DNA from 4 places in the Mesorhizobium sp. B3-1-6 genome. Region 1 is predicted to be linked to each of the others. Evidence: riboswitches for the same ligand, from Rfam matches in the RefSeq annotation. Region 1 holds a riboswitch; each other region holds the start of a gene.
The links. A riboswitch is a leader RNA that binds a small molecule or an ion and turns the genes downstream of it on or off. The one in region 1 is predicted to bind cobalamin.

Region 1 (7,460 bases):
AGAAGGAGAATGCCGTAGAGCAGCGCTTCCGCGCTCGGCGGGCAGCCGGGCACATAGATGTCGACCGGCACGACGCGGTCGCAGCCGCGCACCACCGAATAGGAATAGTGATAATAGCCGCCGCCATTGGCGCAGGAGCCCATCGAGATGACGTAGCGCGGCTCCGGCATCTGGTCGTAGACCTTGCGCAGCGCCGGGGCCATCTTGTTGGTCAGCGTGCCGGCGACGATCATGATGTCGGACTGGCGCGGCGACGCGCGCGGCGCGACGCCGAAGCGCTCCGAGTCATAGCGCGGCATCGAGGTGTGTATCATCTCGACCGCGCAGCAGGCGAGGCCGAAGGTCATGAACATCAGCGAGCCGCTGCGCGCCCAGGTGATCAGCGCTTCGGTCGAGGTGACAAGGAAACCCTTGTCGGCCAGTTCATTGTTGATTTCGAGGAAGAAGGGATCGTCCTCCCCCACCGGCCTGCCGGTGTTGGGGTCGATGATGCCCTTGGGCTTCGGCGCGACGAGGGTGCCTGAACTGTCGTTCAATCCCATTCCAGCGCTCCTTTTTTCCATTCATAGGCAAAGCCGATGGTCAGCACCGCCAGGAACACCATCATCGACCAGAAGCCGAGCATGCCGACCTTGGAGAAGGAGACCGCCCACGGGAACAGGAAGGCGACCTCGAGATCGAAGATGATGAACAGAATCGACACCAGGTAGAAGCGGATGTCGAATTTCATACGGGCGTCGTCAAACGAGTTGAAGCCGCATTCATAGGCGGAAAGCTTCTCCGGGTCGGGATTGCGGTAGGCCACCAGGAACGGCGCTATGAGCAGCGCAAGGCCGACGACCAGCGCCACGGCGATGAACAGGACGATCGGCAGATATGAACTCAGGAGTGCGCTCATGCGGCGGCTTTCCTTAGGCGGGCAGTTCACTTTGATTACAGCAACGAACTCTAATGCGGAAGCGTGACAGTTTAACCGCTGAACCGTTTTAAGAGGCCCATGCTGCAACGCGGCGAGGGTTAGCGCAGCGGTTTCGGTGACGCAAGTCAAACCTTGTTCAATTCGCGGCCCTGGACGCCTTATCGGAAGAAACTGGTCCGATCCGCTCCTGTTTGATTTCCTTCGCTTTTTACTCCACTTTTCTCTCCTGACATATCTCCCGCCATTTGCCTGCTAGCATGGCCGGAATCACCGGCTAAAAATCCGGCAAATGATCAGGGCAAGGCGCCTCGATGAAGGACAAGATTTCGCTGGCCATGGCGAGGCGCATTGCGCTCGGAGCACAGGGGTTCAACGACCCTAGGCCCGGCGGCGTTCCGGATCGCCGCCACCTTGCGCGCGTGCTTTCACGAACCGGCCTGTTGCAGATCGATTCCGTCAGCGCTGTGGTGCGCGCTCATTATATGCCGCTCTATTCTCGCCTCGGCCCCTACCCGCTTGCGCTGCTCGACAACGCCGCGGTCACCCGCAAGCGCGCGGTCTTTGAGTATTGGGCGCATGAGGCGTCGTTCCTGCCTGTCGAAACCTACCCTTTGATGCGCTGGCGCATGCTGCGCGCCGAGCAGGGCGACGAGATGTATCTCGGCCTGGCGAAATGGGGCCGGGAGCGCAAGGCGATGATCGACGAGATCTATGCGCAGGTCGCCGAACGCGGCCCGATCGCCGCGTCCGACATCGAAGGCCACAAGGGCAATGGCGGCTGGTGGGGCTGGAGCGAGGCCAAGCACGCTTTCGAATGGCTGTTCTGGGCCGGACGCATCACCACTGCCTACCGGCGCGGCTTCGAACGCTATTACGACCTGCCCGAGCGCGTTTTGCCGCAGGCCGTGCTCGACCTGCCGGTACCCTCGGTCGAGGACGCGCATCGCGAATTGCTGCGCATCTCGGCCCGCGCCCATGGCATCGCCACCTATGGCGACCTTCGCGACTATTTTCGTCTCGCGCCGGGCGATACGAAAGACCGCATCGAGGAACTGGTCGAAGCGGGCGAACTGCTGCCTGTGAAGGTCGAGAGCTGGGACAAGACCGCCTATCTCCACAAGGACGCCCGCTTTCCACGCCGGATAGAGGCCCGCGCCCTGCTCGCCCCCTTCGATCCCGTCGTCTTCGAGCGCACCCGGACGGAAAAACTCTTCGGCTTCCGCTACCGTATCGAGATCTACACGCCGGCCGAAAAGCGCCAATACGGCTACTACGTGCTGCCCTTCCTGCTTGGTGACCGCATCGTCGCCCGTGTCGATCTGCGAGCCGATCGGCCGGCCAGCGTGCTGCGCGTCCATGCTGCCTATGCCGAAACCGGTGCTCCCGCCGAAACGGCGGCCCAACTCTTCGACGAACTGCAGCAAATGCAGGGCTGGCTCGGCCTGGGAGCGATCGAAGTGACGCCGGCCGGCGACCTCGGGCCGGCGCTGGCCGACATCGCGGTGTCGTAGCCGTGCGTTGACAGGCACCCGGCCGTAAGCCTAAATCCGCCGCAGACGGTCTTCTCCCGGCAAAGGGAGGAGCCAAGAGGGAATGCGGTGCGGGCCAACGCCCAAATCCGCGGCTGTCCCCGCAACTGTAAGCGACGAGCCCCGGCCGAAAACCACTGGGATGTTCCCGGGAAGGCGGCCTTCAAGGCGACGACTCGCGAGCCAGGAGACCTGCCGTCTGAGACTTTAAGTATCCGAATGCCCGGCGGGTTTTCCGGGCAAGGAGCCTGGTTTTGGATCGTAACGGCAGTTTCCCGGCAAATAGTGCGGATATTTCGTCCGAGCCCGACGCGCTGGCCGGCGTGACCGTCATCGTCTGCTCCTCCTGCCGCGACGAAACCGGCTCGGACGCACATCCGCGTGCCGGCGCGCTGCTGGCCGAGGACACGCGCCGGGCTGCCTCCGGCGAAAACATCAACATCCGCACCGTCGAATGCCTCGGCAATTGCAAGCGCCGGCTGAGCGCCGCGCTGCTGCGCGACGGCTGCTGGAGCTATGTCTTCGGCGATCTGACCCCGACCAGCGGCGCCGACCTCATCGCCGGCGCAAAGCTCTTCGCCATCTCGACCGACGGCCTGATCCCCTGGCGCGGCCGGCCCGATTCCCTCAAGCGCGGCCTGGTTGCCCGCATTCCTCCCCTCGACATGCTGAAGGACTGACCATGAACGCTTCCGTTTCTCGTGTTCCCTGCACCGTCGTCACCGGCTTCCTCGGCGCCGGCAAGACGACGCTGATCCGCAACCTGCTCGAGAACGCCAAGGGCAAGCGGCTGGCGATCATCGTCAACGAGTTCGGTGATGTCGGCATCGACGGCGAGATACTGAAAGGCTGCGGCGTCGACACATGCCCGGAGGAAAACATCGTCGAGCTCGCCAATGGCTGCATCTGCTGCACCGTGGCCGACGATTTCGTGCCGGCGCTCGACCAGATCCTGTCGCTCAACCCCAAGGTCGACCACATCCTGATCGAGACCTCCGGCCTCGCTCTGCCGAAGCCGCTGGTCCAGGCCTTCCAGTGGCCGACGGTCAAGAGCCGCGTCACGGTCGACGGGGTCGTCGCCGTTGTTGATGGCCCGGCGCTGGCCGACGGCCGCGTCGCTTCCGACATGGATGCCCTGCAGGCCCAGCGCGCCGCGGACGTGACGCTCGACCATGACGATCCGGTCGAAGAGGTATTCGAGGACCAGATTGCCTGCGCCGACCTGATCATCCTGTCGAAGAGCGACCTGATGGATGCGGCCGGATCGCAGCGCGCCAACGCCGTCATCGGCAAGCACGTCGCGCGCGCCGTGAAGATCGTTCCGACCGCGCAAGGCAAGGTCGACCCGTCGGTGCTGCTCGGTCTCGGCCTCGCCGTCGAGGACGACATCGAGAACCGCAAGACCCATCACGACGACGAGCTCGACCATGAGCACGACGATTTCGATTCCTTCGTCATCGACATCCCTTCGGTCGCCAACCCCGATGAGCTGGCCGAGCGCGTCGCCCTTGCCGCCGAGCAGGAAAACGTGCTGCGCGTCAAAGGCTTCGTCGAGGTCGGTGGCAAGCCGATGCGGCTCCTGCTCCAGGCTGTCGGCCCGCGCGTCAATCATTATTACGACCGCGCCTGGACGGCCGAGGACGACCGCCGTTCGCGGCTCGTCGTCATCGGCCTCAAGGGGCTGAACCGCCCGGCGATCGAGCGTATCCTCGCCGGCTGAGGCAAAGACCAAAAAGCGATGCATATCCTCACCACGACATCCGCTTCGCTCGACGATCTCGCCGAGCCGGTCGACCTCAGGCAGACGCCTGCGGATGTGGTGGCCCTGTCCTTCACCGACAGCGACCTCGCCGGTCTGGCCGCCGCCTGGAAGGCCGATGCCGCGCGGCTGCCCGCGATGCGGCTTGCGGCGCTGCGCGACCTTCGCCACCCGATGTCGGTGGATCTTTGGATCGACAGCGTCGCCCGCCACGCCAAGGTCGTCCTGGTGCGCATCCTCGGCGGCTATGAGTGGTGGCGCTATGGCTGCGACCAGCTCGCCGCGGTCGCGCGCGAGCGCGGCATCAAGCTGGCGCTGCTGCCCGGTGAAAGCCATGACGAGGACCAGCGGCTGATCGAAGGCTCGACCCTGCCGCGCGCCGAGCTCGACGCCCTGCTCGGCTATTTCCGCGAAGGCGGGCCGGCCAATATGGCGGCGCTGGTGCAAAGGCTGGCAAGGCTTGCTGGGGCTGAGGCGGCCGTGGTTGATGCGGTCAGTGTGCCGAAGGCGGGGTACTATCGGCCGGGAGTTGGTGTCGTCGAGAAGTCGAACGTTTCAAGGGTCGGCATTCCTTCGCACCCCCCTCTGTCCTGCCGGACATCTCCCCCGCAAGGGGGGAGATCAGCCGTCACCCAAGCCGGCTTTATCTCTGCTTCGTCAAATATCGAGCTAGCTGAAACATCTACAGTTGGCGAAACCGTCGACCACAGAGCAATCTCCCCCCTTGCGGGGGAGATGTCCGGCAGGACAGAGGGGGGTGTGACGGAACTCGGCGTCGACAATTTCGCAGTCGTCCCCATCCTCTTCTACCGTTCCATGCTGCTTGCCGCAGACATCGCGCCGATCGACGCATTGGCCGAGGCATTACATTCGCAAGGCATGGCCCCGGTGCCGATCTTCGTTTCCAGCCTCAAGGATCCGGCGTCTCTCGCCTTCGTCGAAAACGCGATCGCCTCGCTGAATCCCGCCGCCATCGTCACCGCCACCGCCTTCGCCTCCGGCGCGGAGCCCGGCGCCGAGACCCTGTTCGACCGCGCCGGCGTGCCGGTGTTCCAGGTCATCGTCGCCACGACGAGACGCGAGGTCTGGGAAAAAAACCAGCGCGGCCTGGCGCCCGCCGATCTCGCCATGCATGTCGTGCTGCCCGAGCTCGACGGCCGTATCCTCGCCGGCGCCATCTCGTTCAAGGACGAGGTCGAAACCGACCCGGCGCTCGCCTTCCGCGCCTTCGCCAACCGGCCGGAGGCCGATCGCGTCGAGCAGGTCGCCAGGCGGATCGCTGCCTTTATCCGCCTGCAGCGGACCGAGCGGGCCGAACGCAAGCTTGCCATCCTGATCCCCGATTATCCCAGCGCGCCCGGGCGGACCGGCTATGCCGTTGGGCTTGATGTGCCGTCAAGCGTGCTCGCCATGCTGCATGACCTGAAGGAACAGGGCTATGCGGTTGACGGGATTCCGCAATCGCCGCGGCGATTGCTGGATGTGTTGGAGGTTGGTGGGCTTGGCCTCTCCGTAGAGGACTACTCCGCCTTTTCGTTCGAACTGCCGAGGGAAGCGCGCGATGCAGTAGAGGCCGTGTGGGGCAAGGCAGAAGGGATAGGTTCGCGCGAGGCACCCCCCTCTGTCCTGCCGGACATCTCCCCCGCAAGGGGGGAGATCGATCTGTCGCCACCGCTTTCGCCAATTGTCGGAGTTGCAGGAACGGCGCCTTCGACGGAACTGCCAATCTCCCCCCTTGCGGGGGAGATGTCCGGCAGGACAGAGGGGGGTGTTCAAGCGCCGAACTCGGCAACCTTCCCCTTCCGCGCCGCCACCTTCGGCAACGTCACCGTGGCGCTGGCCCCCGACCGCGGCCGCTCGGCCGACCGCCGCGCCGACTATCACGACCCGACGCTCCCCCCGCGCCACGAGTTGATCGCCTTCGGCCTCTGGCTGCAAAAATCGCTCGGCGCGCATGCCATCATCCATGTCGGCGCGCATGGCACGCTGGAATGGCTGCCAGGCAAGACGGTGGCGCTATCCGACACCTGCTTCCCCGAGATCGTCACTGGATCGTTGCCGGTCATCTATCCCTTCATCGTCTCCAATCCCGGCGAGGCCGCGCAGGCCAAGCGCCGCATTTCGGCCGTCACGCTTGGCCATCTGCCGCCGCCGCTGACCGGCGCAGGCCTCGACGAGGTCCAACAGAAGCTGGAGCGCTTGGTCGATGAATATGCCCAGGCCGACGGCCTCGACCGCCGCCGCCGCGACCGTCTGGCTAGGCTGATCGTCGAGACGGCGCAAAGGACCGGCCTGGCCTCCGAAGCCGGCGTTGCCGGCACTGACGCTCCGGACGAAGCGCTGCGCCGCATCGACGCCTGGCTCTGCGACCTCAAGGATTTCGCCGTCAAGGACGGGCTGCATGTCTATGGCCGCGCGCTGGAGGACGAGGTCGATCCACTGCGCCGGCAAAGCGCCGAGGCTGAGAAGTCTGCCCTGCTCGCCGCGCTCGATGGCCGCCACATCAAGGCAGGTCCCGCCGGCGCGCCGGCGCGTGGTCGCTCCGATGTGCTGCCCACCGGCCGCAATCTCTTCACCGCCGATCCGCGCACCATGCCGACGCCGACTGCTTACGATCTCGGCCAGGCGGCGGCGGAAGAAGTGGTGCGCAGTTATATGCAAAGCCACGGCGACTGGCCGCGCTCGCTGGTCATCGATCTTTGGGGCTCGGCCTCCTTGCGCACGGGCGGCGAGGAGATCGCGCAAGGGTTGGCGCTGATGGGCTGTCGGCCGCAATGGGATGCCGCCACGGGTCGCGTCACCGGCATCGAGGTGCTGCCGCCGGCGGCGCTCGGCCGCCCGCGCGTCGACGTCACCTGGCGTATCTCCGGCCTGTTCCGCGACATGTTTCCGACCCAGATCGCGCTGATCGACGCCGCGGCCGACGCGGTCGCCAGCCGCGACGAGGACGATTCGGAAAATCCCCTCGCCGCGGCGACACGCGCTGAGGGCAAGATCGGCCCGCGCATTTTCGGCACTTCGCCCGGCACCTATGGCGCCGGCGTCGAGGACCTGCTGTCGCGCGGCGAATGGGGCGCGCGCGAAGAGATCGGCCGCGCCTATCTCGACGCGACATCGCACGCCTATGGCGGCGCCGACGGCGAAGCGATCTCCGCGCCCGGCGCTTTCGAGAGACGGATCGCGGAAGCCGATCTCCTCGTCCACACCGGCGACGATCCCGGCCGCGACATCCTCGAGGGCTCGGCCGACGTCG
Region 2 (7,460 bases), on a different contig from region 1:
CGGCTATGGCTACGCGCTCGGGCATGACGTGGCGCTGGCGCTGCTGCCCGAGCGTTTTTCCAAACCCGGCACGAAGCTCGACGTCGCGATCCTGGGCGAATGGAAGGTCGCGGAGGTGATCGCGGATTCGCCTTACGACCCGACCTCGGCCAGGGCGCGGATGTAGTAGGTGGGGCCTGCAAAGGCCCCGTTGCCGACGTGTCCTTCGGAGGAAGCCCGTATGCGTATCGATCGGATCAACGTCTATTCGGCGCAACTGCCGGTTAAAGGCGGTGTCTACCGCATGGCCAGCGCCGACGTGGAGGCGCTCGACTCCACACTGGTCGAAATCGTCACCGACGATGGTTTTGCCGGCTGGGGCGAGACCTGTCCGATCGGCCCGGTCTACCAACCGCATCATGCGCTTGGCGCCCGCGCCGCGATCGCCGAAATCGCGCCGGGCCTGATCGGCTCGGAGGTCGCCTCGATCAGGCAGCTGGCGAAACAGATGGACGAGCGGCTTAGCGGGCACGGCTACGCCAAGGCCGCGTTCGATATGGCGTTCCTCGACCTGCTCGGCCAGAAGCTCGGCGTGCCGGTCTCGACGCTTTTGGGCGGCGCGCTGACCGACCGCGTGCCGGCCTACTACTCGCTGATCGTCGGGGCGCCGGACGAGACGGCGCGGATCGCCGCCGACAAGGTGAAGGCCGGCTATCCGCGCCTGCAGGTCAAGATCGGCGGGCGCAACCTGGAAGAGGACGTGGCCGTCGTCCACAAGGTCTGGGAAGCGGTCGGCTACCAGGCTCGGCTAGCTGTCGACGGCAACCGAGGCTTGACGGTCGCCGCCGCGATGCACCTCGACCGGCTTTGCCAGCAAATCCCCTTCGTCTTCGAACAGCCCTGCAACACGATGGACGAGATCGCGACGCTGAAGGGCCGCGTGACGCATCCGGTCTATCTCGACGAAAGCACCGAGGACCAGAACGCCGTGCTGAGGGCCATCTCGCTCGGCATCGCCGACGGCTTCGGCTTCAAGGTGACGCGCCTTGGCGGCCTCACCAAGATGACGACGGTGCGCGACCTCTGCGCCATACGCTCGCTGCCGCACAGCTGCGACGACGCCTGGGGCGGCGACATCATCGCGGCGGCCTGCGTGCATCTGGCCGCCACGGTCGAGCCGCGCCGCATGGAAGGCGCCTGGATCGCGCAGGAATACATCAAGGGCCATTTCGACGCGAAGCACCCGGTCGTCATCAAGCAAGGTCACATCGCCGTACCGCAACGGCCGGGGCTGGGCGTGAAACCGGAGCCCGGCATGTTCGGCAAGCCTGTGGCGATATATGGGCCATAAGCGGGAAGCGGCGCCGCCGGGTTCGCAGTTTCGGATCGGAATGGCTGCTGGCCGGCGGTAATCATCAGCGCCGTCCCCCACTCGGAGTGGGAACGCCCTATGGGATTGTCCTCAGGCCGGGCGTTTCGACGGCTGCGCGCATCAGCCGATCACGTTCGCGATGCCACGGATCGTTCCGCCATGTCCCGCGTTCTTGTGACACGCAAGGAGGAACGGCGATGGACGACGATCGGACCGAGAAGATCAAGCAACGGGCCTATGAGATCTTTCAACGCGAGGGCGGCATCTTTGGCAATCACGAACGGCACTGGCATCAGGCGGAGTTGGAGATCGACCGCGAGGCCGCCCTGCCGCTGACTGCAGGCGATGCGCTGCCGGAAACGCGCGAGATCGACAGCGCGGATGTGCTGACGGTCGAGGCGCTTGCCATGCGCACCGGCATTTCCGGCGACGAGGCGCAGGAACTGCTCGACCGGCTGGGCAACGACCGCGCGGCGATCGAGCAAGCGGCGCGAAGCCTCAAGGCAAAGCGGCAGCGCTGACCCGCCGAAGATGCTCTATTTGCGCTCCACGGCGAGCACGACAGGCATGCCCCAAGGCATGTTCCTTGGCGCCTGCAGCAGGGAAACCTTGCCTTCCGACACCTGGGCCTCCCACCACGCGTAATGTTTCAGCCTGTAGTTGCCCCGGCGCACCGCTGAGACCGACGATGGGACCGCCGTCGAGATTGAGCGCGGTGTTGATGTCGAGTCCTGCTTTCAGCAGGGAGGTCGCCGGCCTGTCCAGGGAGAAGAAGGCTTCCTTGGTCGAGCCGACGATGATGCGGCCCTGACCGTCTTCGGCGATGAAGGTGCGGTTCGCCAGCCAGTTGCTCTTTGCGCACGTTGTTGCCGCCATCCTCGCCGATCAGCAGCGGATAGGACACAATCGCATTTTCGGCCCCATCCAGAACCGCTCGCCAGGCGCGGCCGGCAAGGTCGACCACGTGCGTGCCGCATGGGTGGCACTCTCCATCCGGGTTGACAGGACAGACGCGCCGCCCTAGCTTTCGCGTTAGTGACCACTAACGCGAAATACTGGACAGCGCTCGGCGATCCGACGCGACGCACGATCTTCGAACTGCTGGTCGACCGCCCCAGCTCGGTCAGCGGGCTCGCCAATGCACTGCCCGTGACGCGGCCGGCGGTCTCGCAGCATCTGAAGGTTCTCAAGGATGCCGGGCTGGTGGCCGACACGCGCTCGGGCAAGGAACGCATCTACCGTATCGACCCGGACGGCCTCGCGGCTTTCCGGGCGGAGATCGACCAGTTCTGGGTGAAGACGCTCGCGGCTTACGCGCGGCTTGTCGAGCAACCGACGGAGGACGAAACATGATCAAGCAGCCGGCACCCGCGCCCGTGAAACATTCCGTCGTCGTCGCGGCGCCGATCGCACGCGCCTTCAAAGTGTTCACCGAGGATTTCGGCAGCATCAAACCGCGCGAGCACAATCTGCTCGCCGTCCCGATCGCGGAAACGATCTTCGAGCAGCGGGTCGGCGGCCACGTCTACGACCGTGGCGTCGATGGCTCAGAGTGCCGCTTCGCCCGTGTGCTGGCCTACGATCCGCCGAACCGGCTGCTTCTGAGCTGGGACATCAGCCCGCGCTGGCAGATCGAAACCGACCTCACCCGCACAAGCGAGTGGGAAGTCCGCTTCACGGCCGAGGCGGAAAACCGCACCCGCGTCGAAATCGAGCATCGCCATATCGAGCGGCATGGCCAAGGCTGGGAAAGCGTGCGCGGCGGAGTCGACAGCGATCAGGGCTGGCCGCTCTACCTGCAGCGGTTCCAGGACCTCTTTTCCCGGGCAGCCTGACAGCACTACCCGGTACCGAAGGGCTTGGCCCGCACGACAGCCATTGGAAGGAGCGCGGAAAATGGAAGCTTATTGGCTGAGCACGCTCGGCGTGCTTGCGCTCTGTCTCCTGTCGGTGGCGCTGGCGGTCTATTCCGGCTCGTCCAAGGGATTTGCGGGCAAGCTTTCGGGTCCGGTCGTCCCGGCGGACGACGACAACCGGCTCTACCGGATCGACCGCGTCCACATGAATTCGGTCGAGGCGCTGGCCCCTTTCGCCGTGCCCGTGATGCTGGCGATGATGGTCGGCGTCGGCCCGGTGACGCTCGCCGTGCTTGTCTGGGTTCACCTGGCGATACGCCTCGTACACATGGTCATCTACCTGCGTGGGGGAAACGCCGCCAAGGGCGGCAGCGTCAGGACGATCCTCTATGTCTCGGGCGCGCTGGTCACGCTTGTTCTCATCCTCGTGACGGGGTGGGCGGCGCTTCGCTGAGCAGCTTTCGCTTCGGCCGCGCATCAGTCCTTCGGCGCGTTGCTGTAGAGCGCCACGCCGACGCGGTCGTTGCGCCGCCACCGCACCAAAGCGCGATAGGCCGTATCGTCGGCCGGGACCTCGAGCAGGAAGCGGTCCGGGATCTCCACATCGGCGCCGACGCGCAATTCCGCACCTTGCTCGTGCTGGTTTCTGACCGAGCAGCCGATCCTGACGCCGGCGGTGATGATCGTGGCTTCCTTGAGCACGAATTCGCGCGCATGTAGACGGCGCTCGGTCTCGGGAAAATTGGCCATATCCGGCGGGCTCCTCAGGCAAGGCTCTCCTCGCCATGGGGCAGCACCATAGCAGCGAGGCGTTTCCGTTCCGTTAGCGATCACTGAAACGCGGAACGGCAGCTTCATAGGCCGACCGCGTTCATCGGGATCTCTCATGCCCAGAGGGTTCAACCAGAGACGATGACCCCGCTCGCGTGCAGGACCCAGCGGCGGCCGTCGCCGCGGAACTCGGTGAGCGACAGCGGCTCGATGTCGATCTTCCAGACCGAGGAAAGCGGCGCGCCCAGAACATGCACCATGGCCGCGCGGATCGGCAGGGCGTGCGTGAGCGCGATGGTATGACCGCTCTCGGAAGCCAGGCGCTCCATCAGCGCGGCGCCGCGCCGGGCGACGGCGGCAAGCGATTCGCCGCCATGGGGCGCCGCTTCCGCATCGGCGAACCAGGCCGCCATGCCTTCCGGATCTTCTGCCTGCACCTCCTCGAAGCCTTTGCCGGCCCAGCGCCCGAAATCCTGCTCGGCAAGCAGCGGCTCGACCGTCGCCTCGAGGCCGAGCGCCTCGGCCGTCTGCCGCGCGGCCAGCGCCGGACTCGTCCAGACGCGGTCGGCGCGGCGCAGCGAAGCGGCCAGCGCGCCGGCACGCTCGAAGGCTCGCGGCTCCGGCGCCTCGTCACTCGGAAAACGACCCTTGCGCGTGGCCTGCGTCGCGCCGCTTGCGATCATCGTCAGGCGGGCGAGCATCCCAAAACTCCGTGGTCCAGTAAAATTTCGGCCGCGCGAAGCCGTGTTGGCCATTACATGTCGTTGACAGGCGAACGAAGTGCTGACAAGTGTTTTAGCGCTATACGGGATTGGAAGCCGGTGCGAGTCCGGCACGGTCGCGCCACTGTGATCGGCACCAGCCGAAAGTCAGGCCTTATTCCGCAGCATTGTTCGATCAACGGGACGCAGTATCCCACGGGAGGTCAATATGTCCGACACCACCTTCGCCCCCAGCTACGGTCCGGTTGCGATTCCGGTTCGCGAGCTTCTGCCGTGGGCCATCTTCGCCGGCCTGCTGTTGATGCTGGCGATCTATTTCGTCGGGGCGGAAGAAGGCGCGACGTCGCTGCTCCGCGGCACCTATGTGCACGAATTCGTGCATGACGGCCGCCACCTGCTCGGCTTCCCCTGCCACTAAAGCGGTTCAGCATCGCTGAACCCGCTTTCGATTCTGATCTAACGCAATTCCGGGCGGAAAGCCGCTACGCACTTTTCCTGGAATTGCTTGGTTGGCTTAACGCAATTCCGGACGGAAAAACCGCTACGCACTTTTCCTGGAATTGCTTAGAGGGATTAGTGACATGGTTGGAAAACTTTTGCTGCGCGGCATGCTTGTCGGGCTGGTCGCCGGGATTCTGGCGTTCGCCTTCGCCCGCGTCTATGGCGAGCCGCAGGTCGACAAGGCGATCGCCTTCGAGGAACAACAGGCCCAGGCCGCCGGCGGGGCGCCGGAGCCCGAGATGGTCAGCCGCGCCACGCAGGCCGGCATCGGCCTGGCAACCGGCGTGCTGGTCTATGGCGCCGCGCTTGGCGGGCTGTTCTCGCTGGTCTTCGCCTATGCCTATGGCCGGCTGGGCTCGCTCGGACCGCGCGGCACCTCGGCGCTGATCGCGCTGCTCGGCTTCCTAGCCGTGATCGTGGTCCCCGGCCTCAAATATCCGGCCAACCCGCCCGCGGTCGGCAATGCCGAGACCATCGGCTACCGCACGGAATTGTTCTTCATCATGATCGTGGTCTCGATCGCGGCGATGGTGGCGGCGGTCGGCCTGGCGCAGCGGCTGTGGACCCGGCTCGGCGCCTGGAACGCCTCGATCGTGGCTGGGCTGGCCTTCCTCGTCGTCTTCGCACTGGTGAAGGCAGCCCTGCCCGACATCAACGAAGTACCGGAGACCTTCTCGGCGACGGTGCTGTGGCAGTTCCGCGTCGCCTCGCTCGGCATCCAGCTTGTGCTATGGACCGTCGTCGGGCTCGGCTTCGGCGCGATTGCCGAGCGCGTGGTCGCGGCGCGCGACCAGCGCAGCCCTGCCCGCCGCTTCGCCTGAAATCCGATGTGTCGGCCGCCACGGTTCCTTGCCCTGGTGGCCATTTTCTTTTTGGCGACCGCCCTTTCGATCATGACGGCGGCAGCACCCGCCGAAGCGCATAGCGGATCCTTCGCCCCGCCTCCTCCCGGCATCCAGATCCCGAGCCTGACACACGGCCAGATGGCCGTGATCGCCCGCTATCGCGGCGAGATCATCGAGCTCGCCCAGCACCAGACCGCGACCGACCCGACCTTCCGGCGGCTCTACAATCACGGCAATCTGCAATACACCTATTGCCTGTGGGGCCTGATGCCGGGAAGCCTCGCCGACGAGGAGAGCCCCTTCAACGAATGCAGCCACGCCTACCTCGCCACCGCCAAGGCGCTGCTCACCCATATGGCGACGATGCCCTCAGCCGAACGCAACGCGAAAGCACTGATCTCCGATATCGACGCCGACATGGTGCGCAGCGGCGCGTCGTGGATCCTGTGCCAGTATAGCGGCGAATCTTTCAGCACCGGCGCCGTCGTCGAGCCCAGATGGCGCGACATGGTCTTCCACCTGCCGAGCCTCTGCGTGCTGCTTGCCACGATAGCGGCGCTCGTCGCCGCCGCATGGTCCATCTTCGGCACGCCGCGCGCCCGCGCGGCCTAGCCGAGCGCTGCGCGCAGGCGTAAGCATCGGCAATTGTCCGGTTCCCGGATTCGCAGCCGCCAGCCATGTTCGCCCCCGAAGCCTTCGCCGTCACCGCCGCCTTATGCAGCGCGCTGAGCTCCATGTTCCTGAGCGAGCTCAAGGGCGGCGTTCCCCTGCTCCAGCTTGCCCGCTGGCAGATGCTCGCAACCTTCGTGATGACCGGCTCGGTGTCGTTGGCGATCGGCGGCTGGCACACGATCGGAGCGAGGGAGTTCTGGCTGCTTGCCGGATCGAGCTTCGCCGGCATCAGCATTGCCAGCTCGACCTATTTCGCCACCATCTATTCGGTCGGCCCGCGCATCACGGCGCTGCTCTTCTCGCTCACCTCGCCTTTCGCCCTGGCGCTCGGCTATCTCGTGCTCGGCGAAACCATCAGCCGCTGGCAGGCGCTGGGCGTGGCGCTGGCGCTTGCCGGCATCGTGCTTGCCATCGGTGGGCAAACGCCGGGGGTCAACGCGGCCTCGGACCCCGGACGATGCTTGCTGATGGCGCCCGAGACGGCAGGCATGGACAACTGATACGATCGGCGTTGCGGCTCACGCTCTGTGGCTGAGGTTGTTCAATGTCGCTCGTTTACAGACCTGCTCGCGCCGATGATCTCGTGGCGACCGATGCGCTGGTGGTGGCCAGCATCAACGAGCTTACCACTCGGCACGGCTTTGGCCCGATGGCGGCGACGAGCCCTCCCAACTTCCAGCTGTTTTCGCTCGAGGACGACCCCGGCGGCCTGTGGGTGGCGGAAGACGACGGGGACATTGCC
Region 3 (7,460 bases), on a different contig from region 1:
GGCCCGGAGCTCGGTGTAACCGAGCTGGTCCTTGGCCATCGCGAAGGCGATGTTCGCCGATTTCAGCTTGGCCTCGGCCGAGCGCAGATTCTTTAGCGTCGCGTCATGGTTGGCGCGTGTCGTGAAACCCTTGGCGAGCAGCACGCTGATACGCGCTTCGGCGGCGCTGGCTTCCACCAGCACGGCCTCGGCCGCTGTCACATCGGCTTCCGCGCTGGCCAGCCGGTTTCGATAATCCTGGTCGTCGACCCGGGCGAGCACCTCGCCCTTCTTCACCGTGGCGCCGACTTCGGCGGTGCGCCGGATGAGCTTGCCGGAAACGCGAAGACCGAGATCGCTCTCCAGCCTCGGCTTGATCTCGCCGATGGCGACGCGGTTATCCGCGACGGGTTCCGGCGAGACCGAAACTGCCTTGACCAGCTTGGTTTCGGGCGTGCCCGGCGCGACGTTCGATGCTTCGCTTCTGGCGCCGTGCCAGACCATCACGGCACCGCAAGCGAGCGCGGCGATGGAGCCGGCGACAAGGCGGCGCCTGAGCGGCTTGTTGTGCCCAAGAGGACTGTTGTGAAAACGTGCGGCAATCATGTTGTCTCCATGCCCAAGGTTGCGGCCGCGCTTGGGAGGACGCGGCGGCCGGGAAAACTGCGTTGGCTGGCAGGGGATCGAGGCGTTGCAACCTGTCCTTAGCCAGCCCGATCTTTTTGCGATTTCGGCTCCGGCAAATCCCGAACGGTTTCTGAAAATTTTCCGATGTTTGGGTGAGACGGCGCGAGGAGGGATTGACTGCTACGCATTCGTTGGTATGTAACGTTATTACATATCATAACGAGAATCGAACCACGAATGCATTTCTCCAGGCAGGTCGCTTCACGCGGTGATGAACGCGCGCAGAAGCCGTTGCGACTCGCGCGCGGACAACCTACGATGGCTGCGTCATGGTCCCCGAGCCGCAAGGCGAGGGGTGAAAAGGGAACACGGTGAGATCCGGTCTGGATTGAACCCGTGGCTGCCCCCGCAACTGTGAGCGGCGAGCTCCATCCGAAACGCCACTGGCCGGCAAGGCTGGGAAGGCGGATGGCGCAACGACCCGCGAGCCAGGAGACCTGCCATCGACATGAGTTGACCGGACGGGGTGTGCCGGGAGGAGACGCGAGCACCGGTCTTGTCGGCCGGCTCGTCCAGCATCCTTCCGTCGCCATTTTGGAAAGTGACGGAAATGTTGGACGCCTCGAGAGCAATTTCAGGAAAAGTGTGTAGCGGTTTTCCGTCTGGAATTGTGTCAAAACAAAGAGATAGAGCGGTTCGCCGTTTCCGTGAAACGGTGAAACGCTCGAGCCATCGCATCATCGTCTGTTCTTTGTGCCGCGATACCGTGACTGGGCTGAGGTCCGGCGAGGGTTTGTGCGCCGACCTGCGCTCCAGGCTTTCCTTGCAGCCGGCGCCTTCCTTTGCCATCGAGACCATCGACTGCATGGCGGGTTGCGCGCGGCCGCTCACCGTGGCCTTCATGGCGCAAGGCAAAGCCACCTATCTCTTCGGTTCCATCGACAGGGGCACCGACGCCGGCGCGCTGGTCGAATTTGCCAGGCTCTATGCCTCGCTGCCCGACGGTTGGTGCAATTCCGGCCAGCGCCCGGCAAGGCTCGCCGGCAAGATACTGGCGCGCATCCCCGCCGCGGGTAAGGCCAGGGAGCAAGTCCGGTGAGCGTGCCCCTGCTTGAAGCCCGCGATCTGGGCGCCACGGCAAACGGCCGGACGCTGGTCGAGGATGTCAGCCTGTCGCTGGCGGCGGGTGAGCGCCTCGCCATCATCGGCCCGAACGGCGCCGGCAAGACGACCCTGCTGCGCATGTTGTGCGGGGCGTTGTCGCCGAGCCACGGCGAGGTTCGCCTGGCCGGCCGCCGGCTGGACAGGATCACCGCCGCCGAGCGGGCGCTCAGCATCGCCGTGGTCGGCCAGACGGACCAGCCGGATCCACGGCTGGCGCTCATCGACTATGTCGAGCTTGGCCGCGTCCCGCATGCCGGCCTGAGGCGCCGGCACGACGACCGCGACATCGTCGTCGAAGCACTGCGCCGGACCGGGCTCTTGCCACTGCTCGCGCGCAGCATCGGCTCGCTCTCCGGCGGCGAGCGCCAGCGCGCGCAGCTCGCCCGTGCCATCGCGCAAGAGCCGAAGATCCTGTTCCTCGACGAGCCGACCAACCACCTTGACCCGCGCGCCCGCGCAGAACTGCTCGAACTGGTGGCCGAATTCAGCATGACCGTGGTCGCCGTGCTGCACGATCTCGCCTTGGTGGCGCCCTTCGCCACCAACGTCGCGGTGATGAGCAACGCCCGGCTGCACGCGCTGGCACCGCCGCGCGAGGCGCTGGCGCAGCCGCATATCCGCGAGGTTTTCGGCATCGACGTGCTGCGCCTGCGGCACCCGACCGAGGACCGCGAGCTCACCGTCTTCGAGCTGCCCACGCGCGCTTCCTCGCCATCCTGAACCTGCCCAACCCAAACAAGGAGCACCATCCCGTGAAACGCCTCGCTTTGTCGTTTGCCTTCTCGCTTCTCGCCTCGGCCGCCTTCGCCTTCCCGGTCACCGTCGACAGCTGCGGCAAGGCGCTCACTTTCGATGCACCGCCAAAACGCGCCGTCATCCAGGACCTCAACATGGCCGAAATGGCCTTCGCGCTGAAGCTGCAGCCGTCGATCGTCGGGCTTACCGGCATCACCGGCTGGTACAAGGTCGGCCCCGAGTTCAAGGCGGAGCAAGGCTCCATCCCGGAGCTGGCGCCAAAATATCCGACGCTGGAAAACCTCGTCGCCGTGCAGCCGGATTTCTTCTTCGCCGGCTGGTATTACGGCATGAAGCCGGGCGGCGAGGTCACGCCCGACACGCTCGCCCCGCACGGCATCAAGACGCTGGTGCTGACCGAAAGCTGCGTCCATCTCGACAAGAACCGGCCCGTCGCCTCGATGGACTTGCTCTATGGCGACGTCGAGAAGCTCGGCAAGATCTTCGGCAAGGAGACGGAGGCCGAAAAGCTGGTCGCCGGCTGGAAGGCCGAGCTTGCCGATATCACCGCCAAGGTCGGCGACCGCAAGGGCACGCGCGTGTTCCTCTACGATTCCGGCGAGGACAAGCCCTTCACCGCCGGCAAGTTCGCCATTCCCAACGCCATGATCGCAGCCGCCGGCGGCGAAAACATCATGGCCGACATGGAGACGAGCTGGGGCAACACCGACTGGGAGACGGTCGCCTCGCGCAATCCGCAGTTCCTTATCCTGCTCGATTACCAGGATGGCGGCGGCTACAGGAAGCTGCTCGATTTCCTTAAAGTCCATCCGGCCATGAAGGAGACCGACGCTGTCAGGAACGAGCGCTTCGTCGCGCTGCGCTACGCCGAGCTGACGCCCGGACCCGCCAATATCGAGGCGATCGGCGAGATCGCCAGGGCCATGCATCCGGAAGCGTTTTAGGCCTGGAATTCTGATGGGATGGGGATGGCTTCATTGATGGATCGCCTGCCTGTGAATCGCCCGCCTTGGAGATTGGCCAAAACACTCGCGACTTCGTCATCCACGGGCGGAGCAAGGAGCGAAGCGACGCGGCGCAGACCCGAGGATCCATTCCGTGACGCCGAGGCGTTGCCGCTGCTCAGAATCCCGCACCGTGGCATTTCTCGCGCCAGGTCACGGCATCTACGCGACGGAGCTTCGCTCCTGCTTCGCCCTGGAATGATGGGTGGACGGCCCCTTGCGGCATCGACGAAGTCGCGGATGCCTCGGCTAATCCCGAACGCCGGTATCGCGGCGCCAGGTCCCACGCCGTGAATCTGCGCCACCGATCGTTCGCTTTGGCCATGATGCTTGGCGCGGCGCTGCTGGTCACGCTCGGGCTGCTTTCGATCGCCTATGGCTCGACGCTGATACCTCTGCGCCAGGTCGTCGGCGCGCTGGCGCATGCGGCCGGACTGGGCAGCCAGAGCTCATCCGGCCCGGTCGGCAGCATCGTCGTCGACCTGAGGCTGCCGCGCACGTTGCTGGCGATCGCCGTCGGCGCCGGCCTTGGCGTGGTCGGCGCGCTGCTACAGACGGTCACTCGCAACGACCTCGCCGATCCGTTCCTGTTTGGCCTCTCCTCGGGCGCGGCGGCCGGCGCGGTCTCCGTCATCACCGTATTCGGCGACACGTTCGGCGTCTGGACGCTGCCGCTTGCCGCCTTCACCGGCGGCGTGCTGGCGGCGGGGATCGTGCTTCTGCTGGTGTCGCGGGTGAAGGGGCAGGGGCCTGAGCGACTGATCCTGGCCGGCCTCGCCGTCTCATTTCTGTTCACTGCCTTGACCAACTATCTCGTGTTCGCCGGCGACCAGCGCGCCGCCCATTCGGTGTTGTTCTGGACCATGGGCGGGCTCGGCCTGGCGCGCTGGGACAATATCGGCCTTGCCGCCTTGGGCGCCGGCATCATCCTCATCTATGGCCTGCGGAACCACCGCCGCTTCGATGCTTTCCTCGCCGGCGAAGGCGCCGCCGAGAGCCTTGGCGTGCCGGTGGCGAGGATGCGCCGCGCGACATTCCTCGTCGCCGCCCTGGCGACCGCCATTCTCGTTGCCGTGGCCGGCGTCATCGGCTTCGTCGGCCTGATGATCCCGCATCTCAGCCGGCCGCTCTCCGGCCCCTTGCATCGCAACCTAGTCATCGCCTGCGCGCTATTCGGCGCCATCCTGCTGTTGGCCAGCGATCTGCTGGCCCGCACGCTTTTGCCGCCCCAGGAACTGCCGATCGGCATCATCACCAGCTCGCTCGGCGCGTTCTTCGTCGTCACCTTGCTGATGCGTAACCGGCTCTGACCGGTAATTAAACCGTCCAGAAACAGCGCACGATGTGGAAGAAGATCGGCGCAGCGAAGACCAGGCTGTCGGTGCGGTCGAGCATGCCGCCATGAACCTTCGATCAGGTGGCCCCAGTCCTTGACGCCCTGGTCACGCTTGATCGCCGAGGCGACGAGTCCGCCGAGAAATCCCATCGTGCAGGCGACGAAGGCATCGGAGCTATCTTCACCGGACACTAACCATCGACGCATCGGGTGCCTGATATCTCGATTTGCCGGCTACCTGGCACAAAGCATCCACTTGAATAGTAAGCACGCTTATTATATGTATCGCTCATGGTTTCAGATGGTATCGACAGATTGGGATTTTTGATCCACGACGTGCAGCGCCTGATGCGCAAGCGTTTCGAGGTGCGTGCCAGTGGGTTGGGTCTTTCCTCGGCGCAATGGCGGCTGATGGTGCGCGTTGCCAAGGAAGAGGGCATCACTCAGGCGCGGCTGGCTGAGCTGCTCGAAATCGAGCCGATCAGCGTCTCGCGCCTCGTCGATCGCATGGAGGAGGGCGGCTGGATCGAGCGCCGCCAGGATGCCACCGACCGGCGCGTGCGCATGATCTTCCCGACCGAGAAGGCGAGCGCCGCTTACGCCGACGTCAAAAGCCTTGCCGGCGAGGTCTATGAGGAGTCGTTGACTGGTGTTTCGCCTCAAGAGCGGCGCATCCTGATCCGGGTGTTGGACACGATCGTGCAGAACCTGACGGACGGCGAGGCATCGTCCCTCGAAAAGATAAAGAGCAGGGAAGGGGCGGCGGCATGAGCGCGGTAGCCAAGCGGGAAGACGACAACGTCACGAAACTGAGTGCGCCGGCACAGCCGGTCGCCAATGCGTCGGCGCAGCCGGTCGCCGAGGCCCCCGCACAGCCGGCTGCCGCTCCGGTCGCGGTGGCGCCTGCGCCGCAGCCGGCTCCGGCCGCGCCGAAGAAGAAGCGCCGTCTCGGCCGCTTCCTGTTGATGGTCGCCTTGCCGCTGGCCCTGCTCGTCGGCGGCGCGTATGTCTGGGTAACGGGCGGCCGCTATCAGGAAACCGAGAACGCCAATCTGCAGCAGGCCAGGATTTCGGTCGCCTCCGACACGGCCGGCCGCATCGTCCAGGTCGGTATCGCCGATAACCAGCTGGTCAAGCAGGGCGACCTTCTCTTCGTCATCGATCCCGAGCCTTACAGGATCGCGCTCGCCCAGGCCGATGCGGCGGTCGCCGCCGCGCGCCTCAATGTCGAGCAGTTGCGCGCCGCTTACAGCCAGGCGACGGCGCAGGAAAGGTCCGCCTCCAGCGAAGTCGACTATGCGCAGTCGCAATATGGCCGCGCCGCCGATCTCGCGCAGAAGGGCATCAACGCCAAGTCCTCGCTCGACCAGGCCCGCAACGACCTCGACAAGGCCAAGCAGCAGTTGGCTGTCGCGCAGCAGGGCATCGTCAGCGCCAAGGCGGCACTCGGCGGCAATCCGGATATCGAGACCGACAAGCATCCGACCGTGATGGCGGCCTTGGCCGCGCGCGACAAGGCCGCCTACGATCTGGCGCAGACAACCGTGAAGGCGCCGGCCGACGGCGTCATCTACCAGGCCGCCTCCTTCAAGGTCGGCCAGTATGTCTCCGTCGGCACGCCGCTGTTCGCGCTGGTCGAGACCGGCGACACCTGGATCGACGCCAATTTCAAGGAGACCCAGCTCACCAACATGAAGCCGGGCCAGAAGGCCGAGATCGTCGTCGACACTTATCCGGGCCGCACCTTCGAGGCGATCGTCAAGGCGATCGGCGCCGGCACGGGCGCGGAGTTCTCGCTGCTGCCCGCGCAAAACGCCACCGGCAACTGGGTCAAGGTCACGCAGCGCATTCCCGTACGTCTGGAGTTGACCGATCCCGATGCCAAGATGGCGCTGCGCACCGGCATGAGCGCCACCGTTACCGTCGACACCGGCGTGGCGCGCGGCCTGCCGTCGATCTTCGGCCACGCCACGGCAGGGGAGCACGCGCAGTAACGACAGCGAGGTCCGTCGCGACGCGGCGGGCATCGAGGGGATTGGTCTGATGGGACGAGTGACAAGGATCAGCGAGGCAAGCCGCATGGCGGCTGGTTCGAAAGCTGGGGCCTCGTCGCGGACCCGTCGGTCCTCAGGTTTCCGGGCGGCAGGCATCCGCTCCAACAGAGACTTTCGGTCGATGTAACCCCCACATCGATAGTCGCGTCCCACCGCGATGAAGGTCTCTCAACGGAAGGCTTTGCCGCCCGGAAACCTAGAGCCGGATGATTTCAGGTCTGTTCGGCCTGAAATCTGAATCCGCCTCTAAATCAAAGAGATAGGGCATGATGGTCGTCCGAAAACCGCTTCACGCTTCTCGGCATCATGCTCTAGTGTACACGGTTTTGTTACCTGCTGGAAGTTCAGCATCATGAGCGCGCCCGAAGCCTTCAAGGAAGTGCCGCATCGCGGACTGATCACGGTCGCGCTGATGCTGGCGACGATCATGCAGGCGCTCGACACCACGATCGCCAATGTCGCGCTGCCGACCATGACCGGCGACCTCGGCGCGTCGCCCGACAACATCAACTGGGTGCTGACCTCCTATATCGTGGCCGC
Region 4 (7,460 bases), on a different contig from region 1:
GCCATGTTCCGCCGGACGTACCGGCGGCTCGGACGAGCGGTGCAGCAGGAATGCCGCCGAACCGAGCGCGAGCAGCAACGTGCTGACCACCATGCCTGCTTCGGGAAACAGAGCCGCGCTCAAGCCCACCGACAGCGAGGCTCCGGCGACATAGACCAATTCGTCCGCGGCCGATTCGAACGCGAAGGCGGTGCTCAACTCGGGACGATCGCGAAAAATCTCTGTCCAGCGAGCCCTGACCAGCGCCGGGATGTTGGGCATGGCGGCGGCAAGCAGCGCCGACCCGAACAGGGTCCAGGCCGGCCAGTGCTGGTTGGCCGCCACGATCAATGTCGTGAAGGCAAGCACCGAGACCAGCGTGGTCGGCAGGGCAATCGCGCTTTGGCCAAGCTGATCCACCCATCGCGAGATCTGCGGTGACAAAACAGCATTCACAAGGGCGTAGGTCGCGGAGACCGCCCCGGCCAGCCAATATTCGCCATGCGTCTGCGAGAGCATCGCCACGATGCCGATCGGCGCCATGGCGATCGGCAGCCGCGCGATGAAGGCGGCCGTGGCGAAGCCTTTCGTGCCGGGAGCCCGAAAGATGTCCGCATAGGGGTTTCGCATGATCCTGCTCCTCGACAAGGTTGCATACTAAAACTACATGCGCTGCGTATGAATGTGAGATAATTCATACGCTGCGTATGTCAATTGGCATACGAGACGTATGTGAGTAGGGCCAGAGCCATGCACAGACCGCGCAAGGAGATGATCGCCGAGACGCGCGCCAAGCTGATCGCGGCCGCCCGCCACGCCTTCGGCACGGTCGGCTACGCCGAGGCCTCGATGGACGATTTCACCGCGTCGGCCGGCCTGACGCGCGGCGCGCTCTACCATCATTTCGGCGACAAGAAGGGGCTGCTGCAGGCGGTGATCGCCGAGATCGACGGCGAAATGGCCGAGCGGGTGAACGAGGTGGCTTCGAAGGCGCCGACCCGCTGGCAGCATTTCGTCGATGAATGCACCAGCTATATCGAAATGGCGCTGGAGCCGGAAATCCAGCGCATCATGTTCCGCGACGGTCCGGCGGTGCTCGGCGACCCGGCGCAGTGGCCGAATGCCAGCGCTTGCATCGCCTCGATGACCGACCATCTGACGAAGCTGCAGGACGAGGGGGTGGTCGTTCCAGAGCTTGATCCCGAGACGACCTCACGGCTGATCAATGGCGCCAGCAGCCAGGCCGCGCAGCGCATCGCCAATTCGAACGATCCCGAAGCGACGTCGAAGAAGGCGATCGCGGCGTTCAAGCAACTGCTCGAAGGCTTGCGCAAGAGGGTTGACGGCACGCTTGGGTAACCAAGCCACCGGGTTGTGCACCGCTTTCCGGCCGACGCAACCCCGCCGCGATTGACAATCAATGGGGCGAGCGCATCCTCCACCGCCAACTCTTACAGCGCCGCGCGTTCTTTGAACGCGCAAAGGACGCTGTAAAAACTTTGATTCAGCGCATGACCCTTCTCCGAAAATCGATTCCGATTTTCGGGATCATGCGCGGGGGGGTGTGGAGAGTCGGGGCATGTGGGACTTCAGCATCGCCAGGTCGGTGTCCATCATGATGCGGACATGGCCGTTCATCGTCTTTCGCATGATCGTCTATTTCGGCATCACGGTCGCCTACATCATGGCGACCGGCACGGGCGCCAGCGTCGGCTACGGCGTCGGCCACATCTCGACCGATCCCGACGGGCCGATGTCCTTCGCGCTCTGGGGCGGCGTGGTCGGCTTCGGCGTCGTGTCGATCGCCGTCTACTGGATCCGCGAATACATCCTCTACGTGCTGAAGGCGGGCCATATCGCCGTCATGGTGCATCTGATCGACGGCCACGATGTCCCTGACGGCCAGAACCAGATCGCCTATGCCAAGGAAGTGGTCACCCAGCGTTTCGCCGAGGCCAACATCCTTTTCGTCGTCGACCAACTGGTCAAGGGCGCCATCCGCGCCATCACCGGCCTGATCGGCGGGATAGCCGCCTTCCTGCCGATCCCGGGCCTGAGCGGCATCGTCAGCTTCATCAACACCGTCATCCGTATCTCGCTGACCTATGTCGACGAGATCATCCTCGGCTACAACATCCGCATCAATTCGAACTTGCCCTTCGAGACGGCCAGGCAAGGTGTCGTCCTCTACGCCCAGAACGGCAAGCACATGGTCAAGAACGCCGTCTGGCTGGCGGCGATCATGTGGGGCGTGTCCTTCGTCATCTTCCTGTTGATGCTGGCGCCCGCGGCCGCGATCCTCTGGGTCATGCCGGGTCAGCTTGCCGGCTGGGCTTTCGTGCTGGCCATCGTCTTTGCCTGGGCCTTCAAGGCGGCCTTCATCGAGCCCTTCGCCATTGCCTCGCTGATGCAGGTTTATTTCGAAGCCATCGAGGGCCAGGTGCCCAATCCCGAATGGGACCACCGGCTGGCCGAGGCCTCGTCCAAGTTCAGGGAACTGCGCGACAAGGCGCTGGGCTCCTTCGGCGGCGGCTCGCGCTGGGATACGCCCCGGGCCGCTTGATCAGGATTTTGAAGGACCGCCTAAAGCGCGTCGCGTCGAAACGGATTCACGCGACGCGCTTTAGGTCGTTGCTTGATGCATGTCGTTGACGCAAAACTGGAGTGCGCCCCTGGGGGTGGACAGATTGGCTTGATGAATTGACCAGGCTTGCCGGGTTTCCGAAAGTGGAGCCGATGGCAAAACATCGCACTCACAGTATGGAATTCAAACGGCAGGTCGCGCAGGAGTTTCTCTCGGGCGAGACGCTCTACAGTCTGGCAAAGCGCCACGACGTGTCACGCACCTTGCTGCGGATTTGAGTACGCAAGTATGAGCAAGGCGCGTTCGACGATGAGGCTCAGGCCGCCGACCTTGTCCAGGAATACGAGGCGCGGATTGCTGCCCTCGAGCGCCTGGTTGGCAAACAGGCGCTGGAGCTGGAGTTTCTAAAGGGGGCTCTGAAAAGAACACCACGGCCGAGAAGCGGAACCACATCCGTCATTACCGGCCCGCTGGTATCTCCGTCGCCGAAGGATGCCGGCTGATGGGGATCGCACGCTCTACCTACTATGACGGCCCCGAAAAGCCTGTCGATGACACCTCGATCGTGGAGGCCATGTTTGCCATTTGCGATGAGTTTGAATTTTACGGCTATCGTCGCGTTGGTGCCGCGCTGCGCCAGCAGGGCCTGGTCATCAACCACAAGAAGATCAGGCGGTTAATGCGTCAACACGGCCTGCATCCGAAGATCCGCCGTAGGTTCGTCGCGACCACAGACGGCAATCATGACGGCCCGATCTTCCCGAACCTGGCCAAGGATATCGTACCGACCGGCCCCCATCAGCTCTGGGTTTGCGACATCACTTACGTCGCGCTGCCAACCCGCTGCATCTACGTCGCGGTCGTCCTCGATGCCTGGTCACGGTTGATCGTCGGTTATGCCATCAGTCGCAGCATCGACGCGCGTCTGACGGTTGCAGCTTTGAAGGCAGCGATAGAGCGTCGCCGGCCACCACGGGGCTGCGTCCATCATTCCGACCGCGGCTCCCAATACGCAGCTCAGGCATATCGGGATGCACTGGCTGGCGCTGAACTCGCCGGCTCGATGGGCCGCAAAGGCAATCCCTATGACAACGCCAGGGCCGAAAGCCTTATGAAGACGCTGAAGGTCGAAGCGGTCTATCCGATGGCCTATGAAACATTGGAAGACGTCACCGAACACCTTCCCCGCCTCATAGAGGAGGTTTACAACACCCGCAGACTTCATTCAGCGCTCGGTTATCTGAGCCCGCAGCAGTTCGAGGATCAACACATCCGGCAGACTGGCAAAACAGCGGCCTGATCATTGTCCACCCGCAGGGGCGCACTCCAAACCGAGGTCACTTTTGCGCGACATGCATTAGCCTTGCGATCGCCGATTTGAGCGGCGCCTCGCCAGCGCCGCGAAAAGTCTCGCTCATCACCAGTTCCGGCAGCGGCAGGCGCTTGCCCCAGCCATGCGCCTCGAGATCGGGCTTCGGCGCGAAGGCTGAGACGCGGCCGACGCAGAGATAAGCGATCGGCGTCACATGTTCCGGGATCGACAAGAGCTGCTTCAGCGCTTCCGTCTCGATGATGCTGACCCAGCCGACGCCGACACCCTCGGCCCGCGCCGCCAGCCAGAAATTCTGCACCGCGCAGACGGTGCTGTAGAGGTCCATCTCCGGATTGTGCCAGCGCCCGAGCGGCGAATCCTTCGACCGCTGCCGGTCGCAGGTGATGCACAGATTGAGCGCGCTTTCGCAGATGCCCTCGAGCTTAAGCTTTCGGTACAGCGCCTGCCGTTCCGCCTCGATCGCCGGCAGTTCCTGCTCGCGCGCGGCGAGGAACAGGTCGCGCACCTGCCGACGCCTTGCTGCATCGCGGATGACGATGAAATTCCACGGCTGCATGTAGCCGACCGACGGCGCATGATGCGCGGCGGTGATCAGCCGCGCCAACACGCTGTCATCGAGGTCGTCGGGGGCAAAATGGCTGCGCACGTCACGCCTGGTGAACATCGCCCGATAGACCGCGTCGCGCGCCAATTGGTCAAAGTCGTCGCCGCTCGCGGCGATCGCTGCTGCCGTCATCGCTTTTCCCCTTGCGACAAGCAATTTCCCGCCTGACCAAGCGGAAAACCATGTCTGCCGGGCCGGTCTTCTGGCTCGGGATCCTCCCGCATCCGGCGCCTTCCCGTCATCGACAGTGGCTTTGCCGGCGCGGTCCCCCTCACAGCGTTGGGCACGCCACGGAGTTCAACCGTGTTCCCGATTCTCCCGCGTCACGGGCACCAGGCAGCGAAGAACCTTACCGCGAAGCTTGCGCCGCGCCAATGGCGCCAGCGACACGGGCTGGCGCAATTTTCCCCAGCCATTCGGCTTTCAAACATGGTCATCCGCGCCGCCGGTGCCTAGATTAGGCGCCATGACCACCCGTCTCTACACGCACCCGATCTTTCTGGAACACCTCACGCCGCCCGGCCATCCCGAGCGGCCTGACCGCCTGCGCGCCATCGAACGCGTGCTCGACGACGAGGCTTTTTCGGCGCTCGACCGCGTCAAGGCGCCCGAAGGCGACGAGAAAACGATCCTCTATGCGCATCCCGAGGATTTCGTCGAGCGCGTGCGCGCGGCGATCCCTGAGAGCGGCATCGTCTCGATCGACGCCGATACCAGCGCCAGCCCGAAAAGCTGGCAGGCCGTGGTGACGGCGATCGGCGGCGCCAACGCGGCGGTGGACGACGTCTTCGAGGGCCGTGCCGCCAACGTCTTCGTCGCTGCCCGTCCGCCGGGTCACCACGCCGAAAAGACCACCGCGATGGGCTTCTGCCTGTTCAACACGGCCGCGATCGCCGCCCGCTACGCGCAGAAGAAGCATCATGCCGAGCGCGTCGCCATCGTCGACTGGGACGTCCACCACGGCAACGGCACACAGGACATTTTTTGGGACGACCCGTCGGTGCTCTATTGCTCGACGCACCAGATGCCGCTTTACCCCGGTACCGGAGCGAAAAGCGAAACCGGCGCCGGCAACATCGTCAATGCGCCGCTCGCGCCGCAGACCGGCAGCGACCTGTTCCGCGACGCCTTCCTGTCGCGTGTGCTGCCCTCGATCGATGCGTTCGCGCCGGACCTGATCATCATTTCCGCCGGTTTCGACGCGCACCACCGCGATCCGCTCGCCGAGATCAACCTGACCGAGGACGATTTCGACTGGGCGACCGGGCAATTGATGGAGCGCGCCGGCCGCCACAGCTCCAACAGGCTCGTCAGCCTGCTGGAAGGCGGCTACGATCTGCAGGGACTGGCATTTTCAGTCGCCGCCCATGTCGGGCGGCTGATGAAGGGATAGGCTATGGCATTGGAAGGCAATGAGGACGTCAAGGCGATGAGCTTCGAACAGGCGCTCGACGCGCTGGAGAAGATCGTCGATGATCTTGAGCGCGGCGACGTCCCGCTCGACCAATCGATCAAGATTTACGAGCGCGGCGAAGCGCTGAAGGCGCATTGCGACCGGCTGCTGAAAGCGGCCGAGGACAAGGTCGAGAAGATCAGGCTGTCGCGCGACGGCAAACCGGTTGGAACGGAGCCGCTCGACGCAGAGTAACGACGCAGAGTAATTGGACGACGGTGGGCAAAGAAAGCAGGTAAGGAGTTCAAGCTATGTGCCGCAACATCAAGACCCTGGCCAATTTCGAGCCGCCGGCGACCAATGACGAAGTGCATGACGCAGCGCTGCAATTCGTGCGCAAGCTGAGCGGCTCGACCAAGCCCTCCAAGCGCAACGAGCATGCCTTCCACCATGCGGTCGAGGCGATCACAGCTGTCGCGCGCGAATTGATCGATTCGCTCGAAACCAACCAGGAGCCGCGCAACCGCGAGGAAGAAGCTGCCAAGGCCAAGGCCAGGTCTGCGCTGCGTTTCGCCTGAGGATCCGACATGAGCTTCTTTCCGGGAAACGATCCTGAACCGGGCGATGCCTTCGCCTGCGACCAGATCGAACTGATGGTCGTCCCCAACGCCAAGGACATTGGCGGCTTCGAGGTGCGCCGCGCCTTGCCGACGGCAAAACGCCGTCTGGTCGGGCCGTTCATCTTCTTCGACCGCATGGGGCCAGCGATCCTGCGCGCCGGCCATGCGCTCGACGTGCGCCCGCATCCGCATATCGGGCTTTCCACCGTCACCTACCTGTTCGACGGCAAGATCAGGCATCGCGACTCGCTCGGCACTGAAATGGTGATCGCGCCGGGCGACGTGAATTTGATGACCGCCGGGCTCGGTATCGTCCATTCCGAGCGCACGCCGGAGGAGTTGCGCGGCGCACCGATGTCGGTCTCCGGCCTGCAGACCTGGCTGGCGCTGCCCGACGGCAAGGAGGAAATTGCCCCGGTGTTCGCGAACACGTCGGTGGCCCGCTTGCCGCAGATCGATGCCGAGGGCGTCAGCGGCCGCGTCGTCATCGGCGAATTCTCAGGCCTGCGCTCGCCCGTGGCGACCGCTTCGGACACGCTTTACGCCGATCTCAGGCTGGCGGCGGGCGCGAGCGTGAAGATCCCGGCCGATGCCGAGGAGCGCGCCATCTACACGCTGGAGGGCGACGTGTCGATCGCCGGCGATATTTTCCCGGCCGAGCGGCTCCTGGTGTTCAAGCCGGGCGAGGAGATCGTCGTTTCCTCCGAGCGCGGCGCGCATTTCATGCTGTTCGGCGGCGCTTCGCTGGGCTCCAAGCGCTATATCTGGTGGAATTTCGTGTCGTCCTCGAAGGAACGCATCGAGCAGGCCAAGCAGGAATGGAAGACAGGTCGCTTCGATATCGTTCCCGGCGATGAAGAAGAGTTCATCCCGCTGCCGGAGAATTAGGGTCCGCTTGCGCGTCACTGGCGCGCATTTACATTCGTCCGCCGGCGGCCTATTCCGCG

Region 2: linked by a shared signal. The riboswitch ahead of FJ414_RS13840 (CbtB domain-containing protein) and the one ahead of FJ414_RS10690 (DUF1636 family protein) in region 1 are both predicted to bind cobalamin.
Region 3: linked by a shared signal. The riboswitch ahead of FJ414_RS02795 (DUF1636 family protein) and the one ahead of FJ414_RS10690 (DUF1636 family protein) in region 1 are both predicted to bind cobalamin.
Region 4: linked by a shared signal. The riboswitch ahead of bluB (5,6-dimethylbenzimidazole synthase) and the one ahead of FJ414_RS10690 (DUF1636 family protein) in region 1 are both predicted to bind cobalamin.

Annotation. Positions count from the first base shown of each region.
Region 1 covers NZ_VFTM01000009.1:154,769-162,228, reverse strand. The annotation lists gene FJ414_RS10705 (NADH-quinone oxidoreductase subunit B) at 1-542, opposite strand, end outside; gene FJ414_RS10700 (NADH-quinone oxidoreductase subunit A) at 533-898, opposite strand; gene FJ414_RS10695 (winged helix-turn-helix domain-containing protein) at 1,231-2,430, shown strand; cobalamin riboswitch at 2,460-2,663, shown strand; gene FJ414_RS10690 (DUF1636 family protein) at 2,703-3,128, shown strand; gene cobW (cobalamin biosynthesis protein CobW) at 3,131-4,168, shown strand; gene FJ414_RS10680 (cobaltochelatase subunit CobN) at 4,187-7,460, shown strand, end outside.
Region 2 covers NZ_VFTM01000013.1:87,675-95,134, forward strand. The annotation lists gene FJ414_RS13795 (FAD-dependent oxidoreductase) at 1-166, shown strand, start outside; gene FJ414_RS13800 (mandelate racemase/muconate lactonizing enzyme family protein) at 221-1,330, shown strand; gene FJ414_RS13805 (DUF2934 domain-containing protein) at 1,549-1,872, shown strand; gene FJ414_RS13810 (hypothetical protein) at 1,850-2,227, opposite strand; gene FJ414_RS13815 (metalloregulator ArsR/SmtB family transcription factor) at 2,387-2,704, shown strand; gene FJ414_RS13820 (SRPBCC family protein) at 2,701-3,186, shown strand; gene FJ414_RS13825 (MAPEG family protein) at 3,248-3,661, shown strand; gene FJ414_RS13830 (PilZ domain-containing protein) at 3,685-3,957, opposite strand; gene FJ414_RS13835 (histidine phosphatase family protein) at 4,107-4,679, opposite strand; adenosylcobalamin (AdoCbl) riboswitch at 4,765-4,908, shown strand; gene FJ414_RS13840 (CbtB domain-containing protein) at 4,909-5,118, shown strand; gene FJ414_RS13845 (CbtA family protein) at 5,282-6,022, shown strand; gene FJ414_RS13850 (hypothetical protein) at 6,074-6,658, shown strand; gene FJ414_RS13855 (DMT family transporter) at 6,724-7,218, shown strand; gene FJ414_RS13860 (GNAT family N-acetyltransferase) at 7,263-7,460, shown strand, end outside.
Region 3 covers NZ_VFTM01000002.1:102,565-110,024, forward strand. The annotation lists gene FJ414_RS02790 (efflux RND transporter periplasmic adaptor subunit) at 1-585, opposite strand, end outside; cobalamin riboswitch at 920-1,126, shown strand; gene FJ414_RS02795 (DUF1636 family protein) at 1,322-1,705, shown strand; gene FJ414_RS02800 (ABC transporter ATP-binding protein) at 1,702-2,490, shown strand; gene FJ414_RS02805 (ABC transporter substrate-binding protein) at 2,523-3,470, shown strand; gene FJ414_RS02810 (iron ABC transporter permease) at 3,854-4,840, shown strand; partial or broken gene FJ414_RS02815 (phosphatidate cytidylyltransferase) at 4,848-5,025, opposite strand; gene FJ414_RS02820 (MarR family transcriptional regulator) at 5,158-5,637, shown strand; gene FJ414_RS02825 (HlyD family secretion protein) at 5,634-6,860, shown strand; gene FJ414_RS02830 (DHA2 family efflux MFS transporter permease subunit) at 7,273-7,460, shown strand, end outside.
Region 4 covers NZ_VFTM01000036.1:12,935-20,394, forward strand. The annotation lists gene FJ414_RS26155 (MFS transporter) at 1-609, opposite strand, end outside; gene FJ414_RS26160 (TetR/AcrR family transcriptional regulator) at 730-1,338, shown strand; gene FJ414_RS26165 (hypothetical protein) at 1,559-2,542, shown strand; partial or broken gene FJ414_RS31925 (transposase) at 2,716-3,066, shown strand; gene FJ414_RS26175 (IS3 family transposase) at 3,039-3,863, shown strand; gene bluB (5,6-dimethylbenzimidazole synthase) at 3,901-4,632, opposite strand; cobalamin riboswitch at 4,675-4,852, opposite strand; gene FJ414_RS26185 (histone deacetylase family protein) at 4,967-5,893, shown strand; gene FJ414_RS26190 (exodeoxyribonuclease VII small subunit) at 5,897-6,148, shown strand; gene FJ414_RS26195 (DUF2277 domain-containing protein) at 6,205-6,471, shown strand; gene FJ414_RS26200 (pirin family protein) at 6,481-7,401, shown strand.